2 regions of the Micromonospora sp. NPDC007220 genome follow, and region 2 is predicted to be linked to the other one. Evidence: predicted binding sites of a transcription regulator. Region 2 holds the regulator's gene; the other holds the start of a gene.
What was found. Region 2 encodes HrcA, which represses chaperone genes, less so after heat shock. Its sites were predicted from a motif close to GGTTNGCACNCTCNNNNNGAGNGTGCNAACC; they were not measured.

Region 1 (10,036 bases), on a different contig from region 2:
CGCCGATGCCGACGATGACGCCGGCCGCGCCCGTACGCATCAGGTGCAGCGCGGTCTTGTAGTCGGTGCAGCCGCCGACGACGACCGGGAGGTCCAGGTCGGCGATGAACTCCTTGAGGTTGAGCGGCTCGTCGGTGGTCGAGACGTGCTCGGCGGAGACGATGGTGCCCTGGATGACGAGGATGTCGACGCCGGCGTCGAGGATCACCGGGGCCAGCGCCAGGGTGTGCTGCGGGGAGACCCGCACCGCCACCGTGCCGCCACCGGCGCGCAGCTCGCGGACCCGCTCGGCGATCAGGTCGGGGCGGATCGGCTCCGCGTAGACCTCCTGGAGCCGCTTCGTGGTGCGGGCGTCCTCGTCGAGCCCGGACAGCTCCTCCAGGACCTTGGTCGGGTTCTCGTAGCGGGTCCACAGGCCCTCGACGTTGAGCACGCCGAGGCCGCCGAGCTGGCCGAGCCGGACGGCGGAGGCCGGGCTCATCGTCGCGTCCGACGGGTGCCCGACGCAGGGGATGCCGAACTGGTACGCGTCGAGCTGCCAGGCGGTGGAGACGTCGTCGACGTCCCGGGTCCGGCGGCTCGGCACGATGGCGATGTCGTCCAGGTGGTAGCCGCGCTGCGCGGTCTTGCCCAGCCCGATCTCGACCACGTCACGCATGGGGGACTCCAGTTGTCGCAGGGGGATGGTCAGCGGGAGTGGTAGTTGGGCGCCTCGACCGTCATCTGGATGTCGTGCGGGTGGCTCTCCTTGAGCCCCGCCGCGGTGATCCGGATGAGCTGACCGCGGCGGTGCAGCTCGGGGATGCTCTCCGCGCCGACGTACCCCATCGCCGCGCGCAGCCCACCGGTGAGCTGGTGGGCGACCGCGGACAGCGGGCCACGGTAGGGCACCTGGCCCTCCACGCCCTCGGGGACCAGCTTGTCCTCGGCGAGCACGTCCTGCTGGAAGTAGCGGTCCTTGGAGTAGGACTTGGCCTGGCCCCGGGACTGCATCGCGCCGAGCGAGCCCATGCCCCGGTATGCCTTGTACTGCTTGCCGTTGATGAAGATCAGCTCGCCGGGGCTCTCCTCGCAGCCGGCCAGCAGGCTGCCGAGCATCACCGTGTCGGCGCCCGCGACGAGCGCCTTGGCGATGTCGCCCGAGTATTGGATGCCGCCGTCGCCGATGACCGGGACGCCGGCCGGCCGCGCGGCGCGCGCGGCCTCCATGATCGCGGTGATCTGCGGTACGCCCACCCCGGCGACGATCCGGGTGGTGCAGATCGCGCCCGGCCCGACGCCGACCTTCACGCCGTCGGCGCCCGCCTCGACCAGCGCCCGGGCGCCGGCGTAGGTGGCGACGTTGCCGCCGACGATGTCGATGGTGACGTCCTTCTTGAGCTGGGCGACCATCTCCAGCACCGCCCGCTGGTGGCCGTGCGCGGTGTCCACGATCAGCACGTCGACGCCCGCGTCCACCAGCGCCCGCGCCCGCTTGTAGGCGTCGTCGCCCACCCCGACGGCGGCGGCGACCCGCAGCCGGCCGGCGTCGTCCTTGGTGGCGTTCGGGTACTGCTCGCTCTTGGTGAAGTCCTTGACCGTGATCAGGCCGCGCAGCCGGCCCGAGTCGTCGACGATCGGCAGCTTCTCGACCTTGTGCTGGCGCAGCAGGTCGAGCGCGTCCTCCTTGCGCACCCCGACGGGGGCGGTGACCAGCGGGGTGCGGGTCATGATCTGGTGGACCGGGGTGGCCGGGTCGGAGACGAACCGCATGTCGCGGTTGGTGACGATGCCGACGAGCTGGCCCTCGCCGTCCACGACGGGCACCCCGGAGATGCGGTAGCGCCCGCAGAGGGCGTCCACGTCGCGCAGGGTGTCGTCGGGGCTGGCGGTCACCGGGTTGGTGATCATGCCGGACTCGGAGCGCTTCACCAGGTCGACCTGGAGCGCCTGGTCCTCCAGGGAGAGGTTGCGGTGCAGCACGCCGATACCGCCCTGGCGGGCCATGGCGATCGCCATCCGGGCCTCGGTCACCGTGTCCATCGCGCTGGACAGCAGCGGGATGCTCAGGCTGATGTTGCGGGTCAGCTTCGTCACCGTGTTGACCCGGCTGGGCACCACGTCCGACTCGCCCGGCTGGAGCAGCACGTCGTCGAAGGTCAACCCGAGTGGGACCACCCGGGCGGAGCCGGCGGGCAGCTCCGGCAGGTGGCCGCCCAGCTCGCCGTTGTCGGCGCCGGCCGGTAGATCGGTGCTGGGCGAAAATTCCACGATTGCTCCCCTGAGCTGCTCGGACGGGCTTCAGCGAGGTGGCGCGGGCGGGCACCGGCACACGCCGGGTGACGGGCGCGTCGTCCCATCGTACCCACCGGCACGGGCCGTCCCCGGGCGGTGGCAGCCCAGGTCACCGGTGGCGGGGGCGGACGCGGCCCTGGCGTTGGGTCTACGGTGAGGGGGTGCACGACGAGCCCATCGACCCCTTCAACGGCGACCCGGCAGATCCGGCCGCCGGCCTGCACGATCCGGGCGACGACGCCCCGCTCGACCCGCTGACCGACGTCGAGCGTCAGGACGTGCTGGAGGATCTCGCCGACCTGGAGATCTACCAGGCGCTGCTGGCGCCGATCGGGGTGCGCGGGCTGGTCATCGAGTGCGAGGACTGCCGGGAGCCGCACTACTTCGACTGGGACCTGCTGCGGGGCAACCTGCGCCACCTGCTCAGCTCGGGGCGTCCCCGGGTGCACGAGCCGGCCTACGACCCCGACCCGGACCACTACGTCACCTGGGACTACGCCCGTGGCTACGCCGACGGGGTGCACGACACCCTGACCGAGGGCGCCGACGAGGAACCCGACGCCGAACGCTGAGGCGGGCCGGGGCCGCACCGGCAGGGCCCGGGCCGTCCGCCCGGCTCCACGCCCCGAGGCCCCCGGCTCCACGCCCCGAGGCCCCCCGGCTCCCGCTCCGAGGCCTTCCGGGCGGCCGTGCGGCCGGGGGTGCGGTTCAGGCCTCAGGCCACCAGGCCGGCGCGGAAGCCGGCCGCCACCGCGTGCGCGCGGTCCCGCGCGCCGAGCTTGCGGAACAGCCGCCGGGCGTGGGTCTTCACGGTGTCCTCCGAGACGAACAACTCCCGGCCGATCTCGGCGTTGCTCTTGCCCTCCGCCATGCCCAGCAGCACCTGGAGTTCGCGTTCGGTGAGCCCGACCTGGGACCGGCCGCCGCGCGGGCCGGGCCCGGACCGCCGACCGGAGGGCGTGGCCTCGGCCGGCTCGTCGGCGGGCTCGGCCGGGTCGTCGCCGCGCTGCGACGGCACCACCGTCGGGGTGCCGCCCGGGCCGTCGGGGGCCGTCGCCTGCCAGCCGGGTCCCGGTTCGGCCGGCGGCCGGCCGGCCGGGCTGTTACGGGCGGGACCGCCGACCGCCGCGGTGTCCCGGGCCGGGTCGGTGGCCGGGCGTCGGGCTGCCCGGCCGGGCGAGGAGAGCAGCAGCAGGGCCTTGGCCACCGCGCTGGTCAGGTCCTGGTCGACGCCCTGGATGAGGCCCCGGGCACCCGCGCTGATGGTGGCCGCGGCGGCCTCCGACTCCTCCGTGCCGAGCAGCAGCACGGAGGCCTGCGGCGCGCGGGCGAGCACCCGCCGGACGAAGCCCGCGCTGTCCGGCCGGGTGAGGGCCGTGTCCGCGAGCACCACGTCGGCCGGGCGCTCGGCCAGCCGCAACATCACCTCGGGATCGGAGACGGCCGTCCGCACCACGGCGGACAGCCCGAGCCGTGCCGCCGCGGACGCCAGATGCTGCGCCGCGAGCGGTGTCCGAACGCACACGAGAACCGTACGCACAGTGGTCTCCTCTCCGTCCAGAAGCAGACCATGACCGGGTCGGGTCGCGAGGGGGTTCGGGCAATCCTCCGAACTTTTCCGACAAGTGGGGCATATGCCGCTAGTTGCCGGAAGTTTTCGATCACAGGTGTGTGAGCCGGCAACGGCCCGGGTACGGAGGTCCCAGGCCGGAAACGGCGCGCCTGCGCGGACCGTCGCCCGGACGCCGATTCACCAGGATCTGCGCGGTGCCGCGCGGGAGGAGGGGTGCTGATGTCGAACGTACGCAGACTGCCCGGACCCATCGTCGACCTCTGGGACTGGCAGCGGCTCGGTGCCTGCCGGGGCCGGGACAGCGCGCAGTTCTTCCACCCGGACGGCGAGCGTGGCTCGTCCCGCCTGCGCCGGGAGTCCGGCGCGAAGGCCGTCTGCCGCGCCTGCCCGGTGCGGGCCGAGTGCGCCGCCCACGCCCTCGCCGTGCGCGAGCCGTACGGCGTCTGGGGCGGCTTCAGCGAGTCGGAGCGGCTGCGGCTGCTCGCCGTCGGCTGGGAGGACCTGGCCGACCGCCGGCAGAGCCGGGTCGACGTGGCCCGGCTGGAGGCCCGCCTGGGCCAGCCGCACCGGTCGACCGTCCCCGCCCAGCGCAAGATCGCCTGAGCCGGCAACCTCCGCGATAGACCACACCGACGCCGCGTCCCCGCCCGGGGACGCGGCGTCGCGGCGTTCCCGCCCGGGTTCACGAGGCACCGGCCGGCCGACGGTCACGCCCCCGGCCCGCCGAAAGGCATCGGGGCGCACCGCCACAGGGACGGTGCGCCCCGACTGGGCGTACGGCGAGGGTCAGAAGCCCGGGCCGTGCTGGTGGCCGTGGCCGTGGCTGTGGCCGTGCCCACCGGCGGCGGCCGGCTCGGCCTTCTCCGGCTTCTCCACCACGAGGCTCTCCGTGGTGAGCAGCAGGCCGGCGATCGACGCCGCGTTGGTGACCGCGTTGCGGGTCACCTTCACCGGGTCGACGATGCCGGACTTCGCCAGGTCGACGTACTCGCCGGTGGCGGCGTCGAGGCCGTGGCCCCACTCCTTGCCGGCGACCTTCTGCACCACGACGTAGCCGTCGTGGCCGGCGTTCTGGGCGATCCAGCGCAGCGGCTCGACCAGCGACTTGCGCACGATCGAGACGCCGACCTTCTCGTCCCCGGTGAAGCCGAGGTCGTCGTCGAGCGCCGGCAGGATCTGCACCAGGGCGGCGCCGCCGCCGGGGACGGTGCCTTCCTCGACCGCGGCCTTGGTGGCGGCGATCGCGTCCTCGATGCGGTGCTTGCGCTCCTTCATCTCGACCTCGGTCGCGGCGCCGACCTTGATGACCGCGATGCCGCCGGACAGCTTGGCCAGCCGCTCGGCGAGCTTCTCCCGGTCCCAGTCGGAGTCCGAGGCCTCGATCTCCTTGCGGATCTGCGCGACCCGGTCGGCGACCTCGCTCGACTTGCCGCCGCCGTCGACGACCGTCGTGTTCTCCTTGTCGACCACCACGCGCCGGGCGGTGCCGAGCACCTCCAGGCCCACCTGGTCGAGCTTGTAGCCCAGCTCGGGCGCGACCAGCTCGGCGCCGGTGAGGATCGCCATGTCCTGGAGCATCGCCTTGCGCCGGTCACCGAAGCCGGGGGCCTTGACCGCGCAGACCTTGAGGGTCTTGCGGATCGAGTTGACCACCAGCGTCGACAGCGCCTGGCCGTCGACGTCCTCGGCGATGATCAGCAGCGGCTTGCTGTTCTGGAGGACCTTCTCCAGCAGCGGCAGCAGCTCCTCGATCGCCGAGATCTTCTGGGTCGTGATCAGGATGTACGGGTCCTCCAGGACCGACTCCTGCGACTCCATGTCGGTGACGAAGTTGGGCGAGATGAAGCCCTTGTCGAACTGGAGACCCTCGGTCACGTCCAGCTCGGTGTGCAGGGCGGAGCCCTCCTCGACGGTGATGACACCGTCGCGGCCGACCCTCTCCATCGCCTCGGCGATCAGCTCGCCGATCGTGGCGTCCTGCGCGGAGATCGTCGCGACGTGCGCGATCGACTTCTTGTCGGCGACCTCGACCGCGCGGCCGAGCAGCGCCTCGGAGACCTTGGCAGCCGCCGCGTCGATGCCCCGCTTGAGGCCGGCCGGGTTGGCGCCGGCCGTGACGTTGCGCAGGCCCTCGCGGACCATCGCCTGGGCCAGCACGGTGGCGGTGGTGGTCCCGTCGCCGGCGACGTCGTTGGTCTTGGTCGCCACCTCCTTGACCAGCTGCGCACCGAGGTTCTCGTAGGGGTTGGTGAGCTCGATCTCCTTGGCGATGGTCACGCCGTCGTTGGTGATCGTGGGCACACCGAACTTCTTGTCCAGGACGACGTTGCGCCCGCGCGGGCCGAGGGTGACCTTGACCGCGTCCGCGAGGGCGTTGACACCGTGCTCGAGCAGGTGCCGGGCGTCGTCCGAGAAGCTCAGGATCTTCGCCATGAATGTCCCTTCGAAGCGACGTCGCCCCGGCCCGGCGAGCCGGACCGGGGCGACGACACTGATCGGTTGCTTACTTCTCGATGACCGCGAGGACGTCGCGGGCGGAGAGCACCAGGTACTCCTCGCCGGCGTACTTGACCTCGGTGCCGCCGTACTTCGAGTAGAGGACGGTGTCGCCGACCTTCACGTCGACCGGCACGCGGTTGCCCTTGTCGTCGATCCGGCCCGGGCCGACAGCGAGGACGGTGCCCTCCTGCGGCTTCTCCTTGGCGGTGTCGGGAATCACGATGCCGGAGGCGGTGGTGGTCTCGGCCTCGTTCGCCTGGACCACGATGCGGTCCTCGAGCGGCTTGATCGCAACCTTGGTCGCGGTAGTCACGGGCATACCCTCCCGGGTACTTGGTTTCGTTACCGGCCGGCATGCCGACCAGCGTCAATCTGCCACATGCCACCGGGCGGGGCCGTCGTCGCGGGTGCCGGTCCGCCTGGCGTTCAGCAGCCGGACCATGGGGCCCGGAAGCTGGCACCCTCGGGGTGAGAGTGCTAATCGCAGGTTATTCCTCGGCTAGCACTCCGTCAAGGAGAGTGCCAACCCGCCGGCCGGCGCGTCGGGTCCGCCGACCACAATGACCGGGTGGATCTCGACCAATTCGCCGCCCTGCGTACGCCCGAGGGGTCGGCCGCGCTCGCCGCCGCCGCGCGGGTGGCCGGCGGCGATCCGCTGACCGCGGCGGCCGCGCTCCGCTCGACGGGACTGCCGGCCGACCTGGCGTCGGCCGCCCTCACCCAGGCCGAGCTGCGCCGCCGGGCAGTCGGCAAGTTCGGGCCGGCGGCGGCCGGGATGTTCCTCACCCGGGCCGGGCTGGAGCAGGCCACGCGGGGCGTCGTCGCGGCACGGCGGGCCGAGCGGCTGCGGGCCGCCGGGGTGCGCGTCCTCGCCGACCTCGGCTGCGGCCTCGGCGCGGACGCGCTCGCCGCCGCCCGCGCCGGCATCCGGGTGTACGGCGTGGAGGCCGACCCGCTGACCGCCGCGATGGCCGCCGCGAACGCCGAGGCTGTCGGGCTGGCCGAGCTGTTCACGGTGGAGTGTGGCGACGCCACGGCGTTCGGCGTGGACCGGGTCGACGGGGTGTTCTGCGACCCGGCGCGCCGGAAGGCGGGCACCGGGCGGCGGATCTTCGACCCGAACGCCTACTCGCCGCCCTGGGACTTCGTCGTCGGGCTGGCGGAGCGGGTGCCGCACACCGTCGTGAAGGTGGCGCCCGGCATCGACCACGCGCTGGTCCCGGCGGGCGCCGAGGCGGAGTGGGTGAGCGTCGACGGCGACCTGGTCGAGGCGGCCCTGTGGTGCGGCGAGCTGGCGCAGGTCCCCCGCCGCGCCACCCGGCTGCACGGCAAGGAAGGGCCCCCTGTCGACGCCTCCGGCAGCGGAAGGGTCCCCTGCTGGCAGTTGACGGGCTCCGGGGACGCCGAAGCACCGGTCGGCCCGGCGCGCCGCTTCCTGTACGACCCCGACCCGGCGGTGGTCCGCGCGCACCTGGTCGCGGAGCTGGCCGAGACGCTGGGCGCGACGCTGGCCGACCCGAGCATCGCCTACCTCTACGCGGACGCGCCGACGCCGACGCCGTTCGCCCGCTGCCTGGAGGTCACCGACGTGCTGCCGTTCTCGCTCAAGCGGCTGCGGGCGCTGCTGCGGGAGCGCCGGGTCGGGCGGGTGGAGATCCTCAAGCGCGGGTCCGCCCTGGAGCCGGAGAAGCTCCGCCGGGACCTGCGGCTGACCGGGGGCGAGGCGGCCAGCCTGGTGCTGACCCGGGTCGCCGGGGCGCCGACGGTGCTGGTCTGCCGGCCGGTCGGGTAGCGCGCGAGGGCGTCCGGCCTTTTCGGCTCGCGGGTCGTACGGGGCCGGGTTAGCTTGACCGTCATGGCGGGACAGGGCACTCCGGCGACCGCGCTGCTGACGAAGCGGAAGATCGCCCACAGCACCCATCCCTACGACGTCTCCCCGGACGCGCCCCACTACGGCGCGCTGGTCGCGGCGGCCCTGGGGGTGCCGCCGGAGCGGGTCTTCAAGTCGCTGGTCGCCGAGGTCGACGGCGCGCTGACGGTGGCGGTCGTGCCGGTCACCGGCGAGCTGGACCTCAAGGCGCTCGCGGCGGCGGTCGGCGGCAAGCGGGCCGCCATGGCCGACCGGGCGGTCGCCGAACGGGCCACCGGCTACGTGCGCGGCGGGATCAGCCCGCTCGGCCAGCGCCGGCGACTGCCCACGGTGCTCGACTCGTCGGCGCTCGACCATCCCACCGTCTACGTCTCGGCGGGCCGGCGCGGGCTTCAGCTCCAGCTCGCCCCGCAGGATCTCGTCGCCCTCACCGGGGCGGTCACGGCCCCGCTGTCGGCCCGCTGAGCTGCGCCGCTCCCGTCAGCCACGAGAGAGCGCTCCCCGGTGGACGACGGCCGGGTGTCAGGGACGTTGCTGAATTGTTACTGCCGACAACAAACTCGCCACCTCGGCGCTCTTGTGCCCACGGCGCGAACCGGAATACGTTGCCGGACACAACAAACCAACATCATCCCCCACCCCCGAAAGGACCCTGCTGATGCGCAAGGGCTTCCTCACCTTCGCCGCCGTGGGCCTGCTGGCCGCCGGCGGCCTGACCGCCTGCGGCGACGACTCCGGTTCCGATGCCGGCGGCTCCACCGAGAAGAAGCCGAAGATCGGCGTGATCCTTCCGGACAGCAAGTCCTCCGCCCGCTGGGAGGGCGCGGACCGAAAGTTCCTGACGGAGGCGTTCCAGGCGGCCGGCGTCGACTTCGACATCCAGAACGCCCAGGGCGACAAGACGGCGTTCCAGACCATCGCCGACCAGATGATCACCAACGGCGTGACCGCCCTGATGATCGTCAACCTGGACTCCGGCACCGGCAAGGCCGTCCTCGACAAGGCGAAGTCCCAGGGCGTGGCGACCATCGACTACGACCGGCTCACGCTGGGCGGCTCGGCCACCTACTACGTCAGCTTCGACAACGAGGTCGTCGGCAAGCTCCAGGGCGAGGGCCTGAGCAAGTGCCTGACCGACAAGGGCGCCAAGAACCCGGTGGTGGCGTACCTCAACGGCTCCCCCACCGACAACAACGCCACCCTGTTCAAGAACGGGTACGACTCGGTGCTCAAGCCGAAGTTCGACTCGAAGGAGTACACCAAGGGCCCGGACCAGAACGTGCCGGAGTGGGACAACACCCAGGCGGCCACGATCTTCGAGCAGATGCTGACCCAGCAGCGGGGCAAGATCGACGGCGTGCTCGCCGCCAACGACGGCCTCGGCAACGCGGCCATCTCGGTGCTGAAGAAGAACAAGCTCAACGGCAAGGTCCCGGTGACCGGCCAGGACGCCACCCCGCAGGGCCTGCAGAACATCCTCTCCGGCGACCAGTGCATGACCGTCTACAAGGCGATCAAGGAGGAGGCGAAGGCCGCCTCGGACCTGGCCATCGCGGTCGCCAAGGGTGAGAAGAAGGAGACCGGCCAGACGGTCAAGGACCCGGAGGGCGGCCGGGACGTCCCGTCGGTCCTGCTGACCCCGAAGCTGATCTTCAAGGAGAACGTCAAGGACGTCATCGCCGACGGCTTCGTCACCAAGGACGAGGTCTGTGCCGGGGCGTACGCCAAGCTCTGCGCCGACGCCGGCATCAGCTGACCCGTACCCGATTCCACGCGCACGCCGCCCGGCACGGACCCTGTGCCGGGCGGCGGTTCGCGCC
Region 2 (10,036 bases):
GCCGCGTTCCCGGTCTACTGGATGATCGCGACCTCGCTGAAGCCGAGTTCGGAGATCTTCTCGTCCACCCCCCGGCCGGTGCCCACCGAGCCGACCCTGGAGCACTACCGGCAGATCCTCACCGGCAACCTGATCCCGGGCGTCACCTTCGGCGACTTCTTCCTCAACAGCGCGCTGGTGGCGGTCGCCACCGTGGTGCTCAGCGGTCTGGTGGCGCTGCTGGCCGCCACCGCCGTGGCCCGGTTCCGGTTCAAGCTGCGGACCACCTTCCTGATCATGCTGCTGATAGTGCAGATGATCCCGCTGGAGGCGCTGGTCATCCCGCTGTTCCTGATGATCCAGCGGCTCGGGCTCTACAACACCCTGCCGAGCCTGATCCTCACCTACCTCGGCTTCTCGCTGCCGTTTGCGGTCTGGATGCTGCGCGGCTTCGTCGCCGCGGTGCCCAAGGAACTGGAGGAGGCCGCCGCCATCGACGGGGCCAGCCGGGCGCAGATCTTCCGCAAGGTCCTCTTCCCGCTGGTGGCGCCCGGCCTGGTGGCGACGAGCATCTTCTCGTTCATCACCGCCTGGAACGAGCTGATCTTCGCGCTGACCTTCATCAACGACCAGGAGAGCTACACCCTGCCGGTCGCGATGACGTTCTTCTTCGGCCGCGACGACACCGCCTGGGGCCCGGTGATGGCCGCGTCCACGCTGTTCACCCTGCCGGTGATCATCTTCTTCCTGCTGGTGCAACGGCGGATGGTCTCCGGGCTGGTGGCCGGCGCCGTCAAGGGCTGACCCCCCGCACGGGGAGGAGCCGGCCCTGGCCGGCTCCAAACGCGCAGTGCAAGGAAGGGCCCTCGTGTACGAGGGCCCTTCCTTCGCGTGTCGGGGGCGTTCGGCAGCGGGCTAGGCTGACCGCCATGACGGGCAGGCTGGCTTCGGTGAACCTCGGCGGCGTGACCGAGGCGGAATGGGCGGGCGACGCGAGCGGCCGCAGCGGCATCGACAAGCGGCCCGTCGGCGGCCCGGTGCTGCTGCGCGTGGACGGGGTGGCCGGCGACTTCATCGGCGAACGCGCCCACCACGGCGGTCCGGAGCAGGCGGTCTACGCGTACGCCGAGGAGGACGCGTCCTGGTGGGCGGGGGAGATGGGCCGCAGCATCCGCCCCGGCGGCTTCGGGGAGAACCTGACCACGTACGCGGTGGACGTGACGGGGGCCGTGATCGGCGAGCAGTGGGCGGTCGGGTCCGCGCTGCTCCAGGTGACCAAGCCGCGCACGCCGTGCACCACCTTCGCCGGCTTCTGGGGCGTACCCGACCTGATCAAACGGTTCACGGTACGGGCGACGCCCGGGGCGTACCTGCGGGTGCTGCGCGAGGGGGAGGTCGGCGCGGGGGACCCGGTCGAGGTGGTGGACCGGCCCGCGCACGGGGTGACGATCGGCGAGGTGTTCCGGGCCCTGAGCCTGGAGCCTGAGCTGCTGCCCCGGCTGCTCGACGCGCCCGACCTGCCAGACGGGGTCCGGGAGAAGGTGCGCCGCCGGCTCGCCGGCCGGAGCTGACGGCGGGCGGGTGAACGGGAACGGGCCCCGTCCCGTGGGGGAGGGGGCCCGTCCGACGTCGGCTCGGCGCGCGCCGGGTGACCGGCTCAGCGCAGCCAGGGCACGTTGCGGTCGAGCAGGCCGCGCTGCTTGAGCTCCTTGCGCAGCGGGATCTCGTCGTCGATGTAGCCGTCCCAGTTGATGCCCCAGTAGTTGGCGGTGTGGGTGCCCTCACCGCAGAGCTGGCGCTGCACCGGCGTGCGGTTGGCCCACCACTCGCCGTCCTTGTCGATGTGCAGCTCGTCCAGCGGTCGGATCCACCGGTAGGTGTAGCCGACGAAGAGCATCTTGCGGGTGATGGTCGACAGGTTGGTGGACCGCGAGTGCCACTGGCGGCGGTCGAAGATGAAGGCGTCACCGGGGTTGGCGGTGATCTCCACCGTGCCCTCCGGGTCCGGGTTGTGCACGGAGGTGTCCGCCGGGCGGGGCAGCGAGTTCCACAGGTGGCTGCCCGGGATCACCTTGGTGGCGCCCCGGCCGTTCTCCGACAGGTCGGAGAGGACGTAGGCCACCTTGAGCGAGAACATCGGCCGGGGCAGGTTCGGGTCCATCGTCTCCGGGTCGGAGTTCTGCCGGTAGCCGTCCTGGTGCCACCCCCAGTAGGGCTTCTCCGGCTCCGCCGCCGGCGGGGTGACGTCCAGGTGGTTGTGGTGGGTGTAGATGTTCCAGCCGGCCAGGCCCCACATGTACGGGAAGGCGATCGGGTGGGTCAGCAGGTCGCCGAAGAGCTCGTCGCGCTCCAGGAAGCCCAACAGGTGCAGGGTGCCGTCCTTGGTGGTGGTGCCCTTCGCCTTCTCCTCGGCGTAGACGCGGTCCACCGCCGCCTCCAGCGCCGCCCGGTGGTCCTCCGTCAGGACGTTGCGCAGCAGGAGGAAGCCCTGCTCGTGGAACTCCTTGCGGTCGGTGTCACTGATCGGTTCGTAACCGGTCCGGTCGCCGTAGTCGAACACTTCGACGTACCCCTCCCCATGAGGCGAAACCATTGCTGGCACAGGCCGCCGATCGTAACCCGCTGGTTTCGGGGCGGGGTACTGCCCAGCACGATATGCGACCGTTGTCCGGACTGTGGGGAGCGGCGCGGTGACGATCTGTCAGAGCCGGGTGGCGTGGCGAGAGTTATCGCCGGTAATGCCGGTTTATGCGGTGACTGCCGGTAAGGAGATCGGGGGCCACTACGCCTCGGCGAAGACCTCCGCGACGACCCGCCCGGTGGCCGGCGTGTCGTCGGTCCGGTTCCAGGTGCCGTCGCGGGCCGTCCACTCCAGGTCGCCGAAGCGCACCCGCTTCACGCCGTGGTCCTGGGCGTGCGAGACCAGCCAGTGCGCGTACCGCCAGCCCCGCAGCTCGTCGGCGGCCGGGACCGTCAGGCCCGTCAGGTCCGCCGCGGTGGTCGCGCCGGCCAGGCCCCAGTCCAACGACAGGCCGCGGGTCAGCGCGGTCGCCGCGGCCTCGCCGCGCATCGCCGGGTCGCGGCCCACCGTGCAGGCGACCGCGCCGGTGGCGTGCCCGACCAGGGCCCGGGTCAGCACCTCGGACTCGTCGGCCCACTTCTCGTACGCCTCCGGGAAGGCCGAGCGCTGCACCTTCTGCGCCGCGTCGGTGACCCGCATCTGCTCCCAGCCGCGCACCTTCTTCAGCCCGGCGTAGAACTTCCTGGCCGCGTAGCGGGGGTCGCGGATCTGCTCCGGGGTGCCCCACCCCTGGCTGGGGCGCTGCTGGAACAGCCCGACCGAGTCGCGGTCGCCGCCCGCGAGGTTGCGCAGGCCGGATTCCTGGTAGGCGGTGGCCAGCGCCACGACGACGGCCCGCTCGGGCATCTTCCGCTGGATGCCGATGGCCGCGATCGTCGCCGCGTTGGCCATCTGGTCGGGGTCCAGCGCCACCCGGCCGTCCGCCTGCACCGTGCAGGTCCGGCTGGCCAGGGGAAGGCGCAGCTGCCCGCCCATCTGCCGGATGACGATCCAGATCCCGACCGCGACGAGGACGACGAGGACGACACCGCCCGCCACGACTGCCCGAGTACGCACCCACACCCCCTGATCGACAGTCCGACAAGCGTACGTCCCTCGTGGTGCCTTCCGGGTCGTCCGACCGGTTCTCCAAAAGCGCCGGGGCGTGGCACCGACCGCCGGGGCGGACGCCCGGCGGGCCGCCGGGACGCAACCCGCAGTCCCCGCTCACCGCGCGGCCACACCCCGCCCGACGCCACCCGGTGTTACCGGTCGGCGCCCGCGTCGCCGTCGGCGGGCACCCAGCGCGCCGGCCGCTTCTCCCGGAACGCCAGGACGCCCTCGCGTCCCTCCTCCGACAGGAAGTACCCGGTCGAGAGGGTGGACAGGTCGGCGATCTCCGCCCGCAGGTCCGTGGCGGGCGGCCGGCGCAACAGCTGCTTCGCCCCGGCCAGCGCGCCCGGTGCCCCCCGCACCAGAGAGTCGCAGTACCCCGCAACCGCCGCGTCCAGTCCGTCCGCCGGCACGGCGGCGGTGACCAGGCCGATCTCGGCCGCCCGCCGGCCGTCGAAGGTGTCGCCGGTCAGGTAGAGCTCGGCCGCCGCGCGGGGATGCAGGCGGGGCAGCACGGTCGCGGAGATGACCGCCGGCACCACGCCGATCCGCACCTCGGTGAAGGCGAACGTCGCCTCCCGCGCGCACACCGCCAGGTCGGCCGCCGCGATGAGACCGAGGCCGCCCGCCCGGGCCGGGCCGGCCACCTTCGCCACCACCGGCTTCGGGCACTCCCAGACCGCCGCGAGCACGTCGCCGAGCATCCCGGCCGGCACGCTCCCGCTGGCGTACGCGGCGGCCGTCTCCTTCAGGTCGGCGCCGGAACAGAAGACCGGGCCCGCGTGGTCGAGCACGACCACGCGTACGGCGTCGTCGGCGACCGCCTCGGCGAGGCCGGCCAGCAGCTGGGTCATCAGCGGCGTGGAGAGCGCGTTGCGATTGTGCGGGCTGTCCAGGGTGAGGGTGGTCACCCCACGGGCCGTGGCGACCCGCACGAGCACGTCTGGAGAGGTCATGCCGGGCACACTAGTGGCCATGCCCGGCGTCCTTCCAGAAGGCGAAACCGTCCCCGTCGACGGCTCGCTGCCCGCCACCGCCACCCGAGCCGTCGGCGCGCGCGGCTTCGGCGTGTACGTGCACGTGCCGTTCTGCGCCAGCCGCTGCGGCTACTGCGACTTCAACACGTACACGGCCGCCGAACTGGGCGGCGGGGCGGGCCGGGAGGACTACGCCGACACCGTGCTGGCCGAGCTGGCGCTCGCCCGCCGGGTGCTGGGCGACGCGCCCCCGCCCCGGGTGGACACGGTCTTCGTCGGCGGCGGCACCCCGACCCTGCTCCCCGCCGACGACCTGGCGCGGATCCTCGACGGCATCGACCGCACCTGGGGGCTCGCGCCCGGCGCCGAGGTGACCACCGAGGCCAATCCGGAATCGGTCACGCCCGAGTCGCTGAAGGCGCTGCGGGCCGCCGGCTACACCCGGATCTCGCTGGGCATGCAGTCCGCCGCGCCGGGGGTGCTGGCGATCCTCGACCGCACGCACAGCGCCGGCCGGGCCGTCGCCGCCGCCCGCGAGGCCCGCGACGCCGGGTTCGACCACGTCAACCTGGACCTGATCTACGGCACGCCGGGGGAGACCGAGGCGGACTTCGCCGCCTCCCTCGACCAGGTCGTCGCCGCTGGGGTGGACCACGTCAGCGCGTACGCCCTGATCGTGGAGGACGGCACGCGGCTGGCCGCCCGGATGCGGCGCGGCGAGCTGCCGTACCCCTCCGACGACGTCGCCGCGGACCGCTACCTCGCCGCGGAGGCCGCCCTCGGTGCGGCCGGCCTCTCCTGGTACGAGGTGTCGAACTGGGCCCGCGACGAGGCGGCCCGGTGCCGGCACAACCTGCTCTACTGGACCGGCGCCGACTGGTGGGGCCTCGGCCCGGGGGCGCACAGCCACGTCAGCGGCGTGCGCTGGTGGAACGTCAAGCACCCCACGACGTACGCGAAGCGGCTCGCCGGCGGCGAGTCGCCCGGCCTGGCCCGCGAGGTGCTCACGGCCGACGAGGCGCACATGGAGGACGTCATGCTCCGACTGCGCCTCGCCTCCGGGCTGCCCCTGGACGCCCTCGACGACGCCGGTCGGGCCGGTGCCGCACGGGCCCTCGCCGACGGGCTGCTGGCCGCCGACGAGCACGCGGCCGGCCGGGCCGTGCTGACCCTGCGGGGCCGGCTGCTCGCCGACGCGGTCGTCCGCGACCTGCTGCCCTGAACCGCGTGCCTGGGCCGGCCGGGGGAGCGGCCGACCCGGGTCACTTGGTGAAGGTGTAGGTCAACGGGTAGCGGTAGAGCACGCCCTCGTTGGCCTTGAGCCCGCCGATGATGCCGAAGATCAGCGGCACCAGCCAGACGAGCATGGGGACGAAGAACAGCACCCCGCAGGTGATCAGCGTGACCACCCAGCTCAGCACCCCGACGATCGTCCAGGTGAGCTGGAAGTTCAGCGCCGCGGCGGCGTGCGCCCGGGCGGTCGGCGACTGCTGCCCCCGGACCATCAGCGCGATGAGCGGCGCCAGCCAGCCGAGCATGCCGCCGCCGACGATCACGCCGGCCGCGCCGCCGAAATGGGCGATCAGGGCCCAGTTCTTGTCCTCGTTGCTGGCGTAGCCGCCCGTCGGTGGTCCGTAGCCGCCACCGGTCGGATAGCCGGCCCCCGGCGCTCCGTAGCCGCCGGGCGGTCCGTAGCCGCCGGGCGGCGGGTAGTCGCCGGGCGGTCCGTAGCCACCGGGCGGTGGGTAGTCGCCGGGCGGAGGGTAGCCGCCCGACGGCGGCTGGTCACCGGTGGGCGGCGGATAGCCACCGGGTGGAGGATGGCTGCCCGGGCCCGGTGCCCCGGACAGTGGTGCGGTGGGGTCGCCGGAGCCGGCGGGGCCGGGAACCCCCGACGGGGCGGTCGGGTCCGGCGGGAAGCCGGGGTCCCCCGCTCCGGGAGGGCGAGGTGGTTCAGTCATGAAGGTCACGGTAGGGGCAGCCGGCAAGGCGGCACCAGCGCGACACCGGCCGGGACGCCCGGAACACCGGCCCCACGGGGGCGTCGGGTGGGCCCGCGCGGTCGCCGATCGGACTGATCACCCCAGGTCGATCATCGCGCGGGCGGCCCCGCCGACGTAGACTGGCACTCGCTACAGTCGAGTGCCAGCAGCCCGCCCCGGCCCCCCGAGTGCCGGGGCCGACGTGCGACAGGAGGTGGGGAGGATGGGTCTCGACGACCGCAAGCTCGCCGTGCTGCGCGCGATCGTCGAGGACTACGTCGCCACGCAGGAGCCCGTCGGCAGCAAGGCGCTTGTCGAGCGGCACCAGCTGGGGGTCTCACCGGCGACCGTCCGCAACGACATGGCCGTGCTGGAGGAGGAGGGCTACATCCGCCAGCCGCACACCAGTGCCGGCCGGGTGCCCACCGACCGGGGCTACCGGCTCTTCGTGGACCGGCTGTCCCGGGTGAAGCCGCTCAGTCCGGCCGAGCGCCGGGCGATCGAGCGTTTCCTGGTCGGCGCCGTCGACCTCGACGACGTGGTGCACCGCACCGTCCGGCTGCTGGCGCAACTCACCCGGCAGGTCGCCGTCGTGCAGTACCCGAGCCTGGCCCGTTCCTCGGTGCGTCACCTGGAGCTGGTGCCGATTTCCACCACCCGGCTGATGCTGGTCATGATCGCCGACACCGGCCGGGTCGAGCAGCGGCTGGTCGAGCTGCCCGCGCCGATCCCCGCCGACGACGTCATGGACCTGCGCCGGCTGGTCAACGAGAAGCTGGTCGGCACCCGGCTGTCGGAGACCCCGCCGCTGGTGCAGGCGCTCGTCGAGGAGTCGGTGCCCCACCTGCGCCCGGCCATGACCACCCTCTCCACCGTGCTGCTGGAGACGCTGATCGAGCGGCACGAGGAGCGGATCGCGCTGGCCGGGACGGCCAACCTCACCCGCGGCGGCCTGCTCGACTTCCAGGGCTCCCTGCGCCCCATCCTGGAGGCGCTGGAGGAGGAGGTCGTCATGCTCAAGCTCATCGGCGAGGCGGAGCCGAGCACGACGCGGGTGCTGATCGGCGACGAGAACGAGATCGACAACCTGCGCGCCGCCTCGGTGGTCAGCACCGGCTACGGGCCGGGCGCGACCAGCGTCGGCGGCCTCGGCGTGCTGGGGCCGACCCGGATGGACTACCCCGGCACCATCGCCACGGTGCGGGCCGTGGCACGCTACGTGGGCGAGCTGCTGGCCCAGAACTGACCAGTCAGGGCCGACGGCCGGCTCCGGCCGCCGACCGGCGCAACGCGAGACGAACATGAGGACACGGAACGCAGTGGCCAGGGACTACTACGGCATTCTCGGCGTGAGCCGGGAAGCCTCCGACGACGAGATCAAGCGCGCCTACCGCAAGCTGGCGCGGCAGTTCCACCCGGACGTGAATCCGGATCCGGAGGCCCAGGAGAAGTTCAAGGACATCAACGCCGCGTACGAGGTCCTCTCGGACGACCGGAAACGGCAGATCGTCGACCTGGGCGGTGACCCGCTCGCCCCCGGGGGCGGGGGTGCGGGTGGCCCGGGCGGCCCCGGCGGCGCCGGACCGTTCGTCGGCTTCCAGGACATCATGGACGCGTTCTTCGGCGGCGCGGCCGGCGGTTCGCGGGGTCCGCGACCGCGTACCCGGCCCGGCGCCGACGCCATCCTGCGGCTGGAGCTGGACCTGCACGAGACCGCGTTCGGCGTCGAGGCGCCGATCACCGTCGACACCGCCGTGCTCTGCACCACCTGCTCCGGCGCCGGCACGGCGGCCGGCACCCACCTGGCCACCTGTGAGGCGTGCGCCGGCCGGGGCGAGGTGCAGTCCGTGCAGCGCACCTTCCTCGGCCAGGTGGTCTCCGCCCGGCCGTGCACGGTCTGCCAGGGCTACGGCACCACCATCCCGCACCCGTGCCCGACCTGCGCCGGCGACGGCCGCGTCCGCACCCGCCGCTCGCTGACCGTCAAGATCCCGGCCGGTGTCGAGGACGGCATGCGCATCCGCCTCGCCCAGCAGGGTGAGGTCGGCCCGGGCGGCGGCACGGCCGGCGACCTCTACGTGGAGATCCACGAGCGGCCGCACGACGTCTACTCCCGCAAGGGCGACGACCTGCACTGCCGCGTCACGGTGCCGATGACCGCGGCGGCCCTCGGCACCCGGCTCACCATCAAGACGCTGGACAGCGAGGAGACGGTCGACGTCAAGGCCGGCACCCAGCCGGGCAGCACGCTGCGGCTGCGCGCCCGGGGTGTGCCGCACCTGCGTGGCACCGGCCGGGGTGACCTCTACGTCCACCTCGACGTGCGCACCCCCACCAAGCTCGACGCCGACCAGGAGAAGATGCTGCGCGACTTCGCCAAGACCCGGGGCGAGGAGGTCGCCGAGCTCACCAAGCAGGGCGGCTTCTTCTCCCGGATGCGCGACGCCTTCAACGGCCACGCCTGAGCGGCCTGACCGCCCCGGCGTCCGCCGGGGCGGCTAGCCTGATCGTCGTGTCCGCGCCGCTGTTCCTGGTCGAGTCGCTGCCCACCGCCGACCAGCTCACCCTGGGCGGCCCCGAGGGGCACCACGCCGCCACGGTGCAACGACTGCGCGTCGGCGAGGAACTCCTGCTCGCCGACGGCCGGGGCGGCACCGCGTCCGCGGTGGTCACGGCCGTCGGCCGGGGCAGCCTCGAACTCGACGTCATCTCCCGGGGGTACGTCGACGCGGCCGTCCCCCGGCTCGTCGTGGTGCAGGGCATCGCCAAGGGCGACCGGGGCGAGCTGGCCGTGCAGGCGATGACCGAGGTCGGGGTGGACGAGATCGTGCCCTGGGCGGCGTCCCGCTCGGTGGCGCAGTGGCGCGGCGACCGGGGCGCCCGGGCCCGGGAGAAGTGGGTGGCGACGGCCCGCGAGGCGGCGAAGCAGGCCCGCCGGTCGTGGCTGCCCGTGGTGGCCGGCGCCCCCGACGAGTCCACCGCGACGGTGGCCCGCCGGATCGCGGGCGCCGCCGCGACGTTCGTCCTGCACGAGGAGGCGCGGGAGCGGCTGACCACCGTCGAGCTGCCCGCCGCCGGTGAGATCGTGCTGGTCGTCGGCCCGGAGGGCGGCATCGCCCCGGCCGAGCTGACCGCCTTCGCCGAGGCCGGCGCCCGGCCGGTGCGCCTGGGGCCCTCGGTGCTGCGTACGTCGACCGCCGGGGTGGCCGCCCTCAGTGTCCTGGCCACCCGCCTCGGCCACTGGTGACCGTCGGTACGCCGCAGCCGCATCGGGTTCCTTCCGGAGCTGTGCTCATCCCCGTGCGCCGGGCCGCTCGCGGCGGCGACGTGAACGCCTCGGGGGCTCAGCGCCGCAGCACCGCCATCGTGCCAGGGCTGTCGCGCATTCCGGTGGTCGGCGGCGGCGTCACGCCCGCGTGATCGCG

Region 1: a site for HrcA is predicted at 6,799-6,829, ahead of groES (co-chaperone GroES). Genes of this name have one in related genera too.

What each region holds. Positions count from the first base shown of each region.
Region 1 covers NZ_JBEYEU010000004.1:140,202-150,237, reverse strand. The annotation lists gene ABZ573_RS11255 (GuaB3 family IMP dehydrogenase-related protein) at 1-658, opposite strand, end outside; gene guaB (IMP dehydrogenase) at 688-2,250, opposite strand; gene ABZ573_RS11245 (DUF5319 domain-containing protein) at 2,436-2,846, shown strand; gene ABZ573_RS11240 (LuxR C-terminal-related transcriptional regulator) at 2,990-3,814, opposite strand; gene ABZ573_RS11235 (WhiB family transcriptional regulator) at 4,067-4,450, shown strand; gene groL (chaperonin GroEL) at 4,634-6,280, opposite strand; gene groES (co-chaperone GroES) at 6,351-6,665, opposite strand; gene ABZ573_RS11220 (methyltransferase domain-containing protein) at 6,915-8,138, shown strand; gene ybaK (Cys-tRNA(Pro) deacylase) at 8,202-8,681, shown strand; gene ABZ573_RS11210 (substrate-binding domain-containing protein) at 8,875-9,972, shown strand.
Region 2 covers NZ_JBEYEU010000023.1:56,966-67,001, forward strand. The annotation lists gene ABZ573_RS26935 (carbohydrate ABC transporter permease) at 1-783, shown strand, start outside; gene ABZ573_RS26940 (MOSC domain-containing protein) at 909-1,550, shown strand; gene ABZ573_RS26945 (phytanoyl-CoA dioxygenase family protein) at 1,637-2,539, opposite strand; gene ABZ573_RS26950 (hypothetical protein) at 2,762-3,622, opposite strand; gene ABZ573_RS26955 (enoyl-CoA hydratase-related protein) at 3,805-4,608, opposite strand; gene hemW (radical SAM family heme chaperone HemW) at 4,628-5,851, shown strand; gene ABZ573_RS26965 (DUF4870 domain-containing protein) at 5,892-6,590, opposite strand; gene hrcA (heat-inducible transcriptional repressor HrcA) at 6,835-7,857, shown strand; gene dnaJ (molecular chaperone DnaJ) at 7,931-9,076, shown strand; gene ABZ573_RS26980 (16S rRNA (uracil(1498)-N(3))-methyltransferase) at 9,124-9,858, shown strand.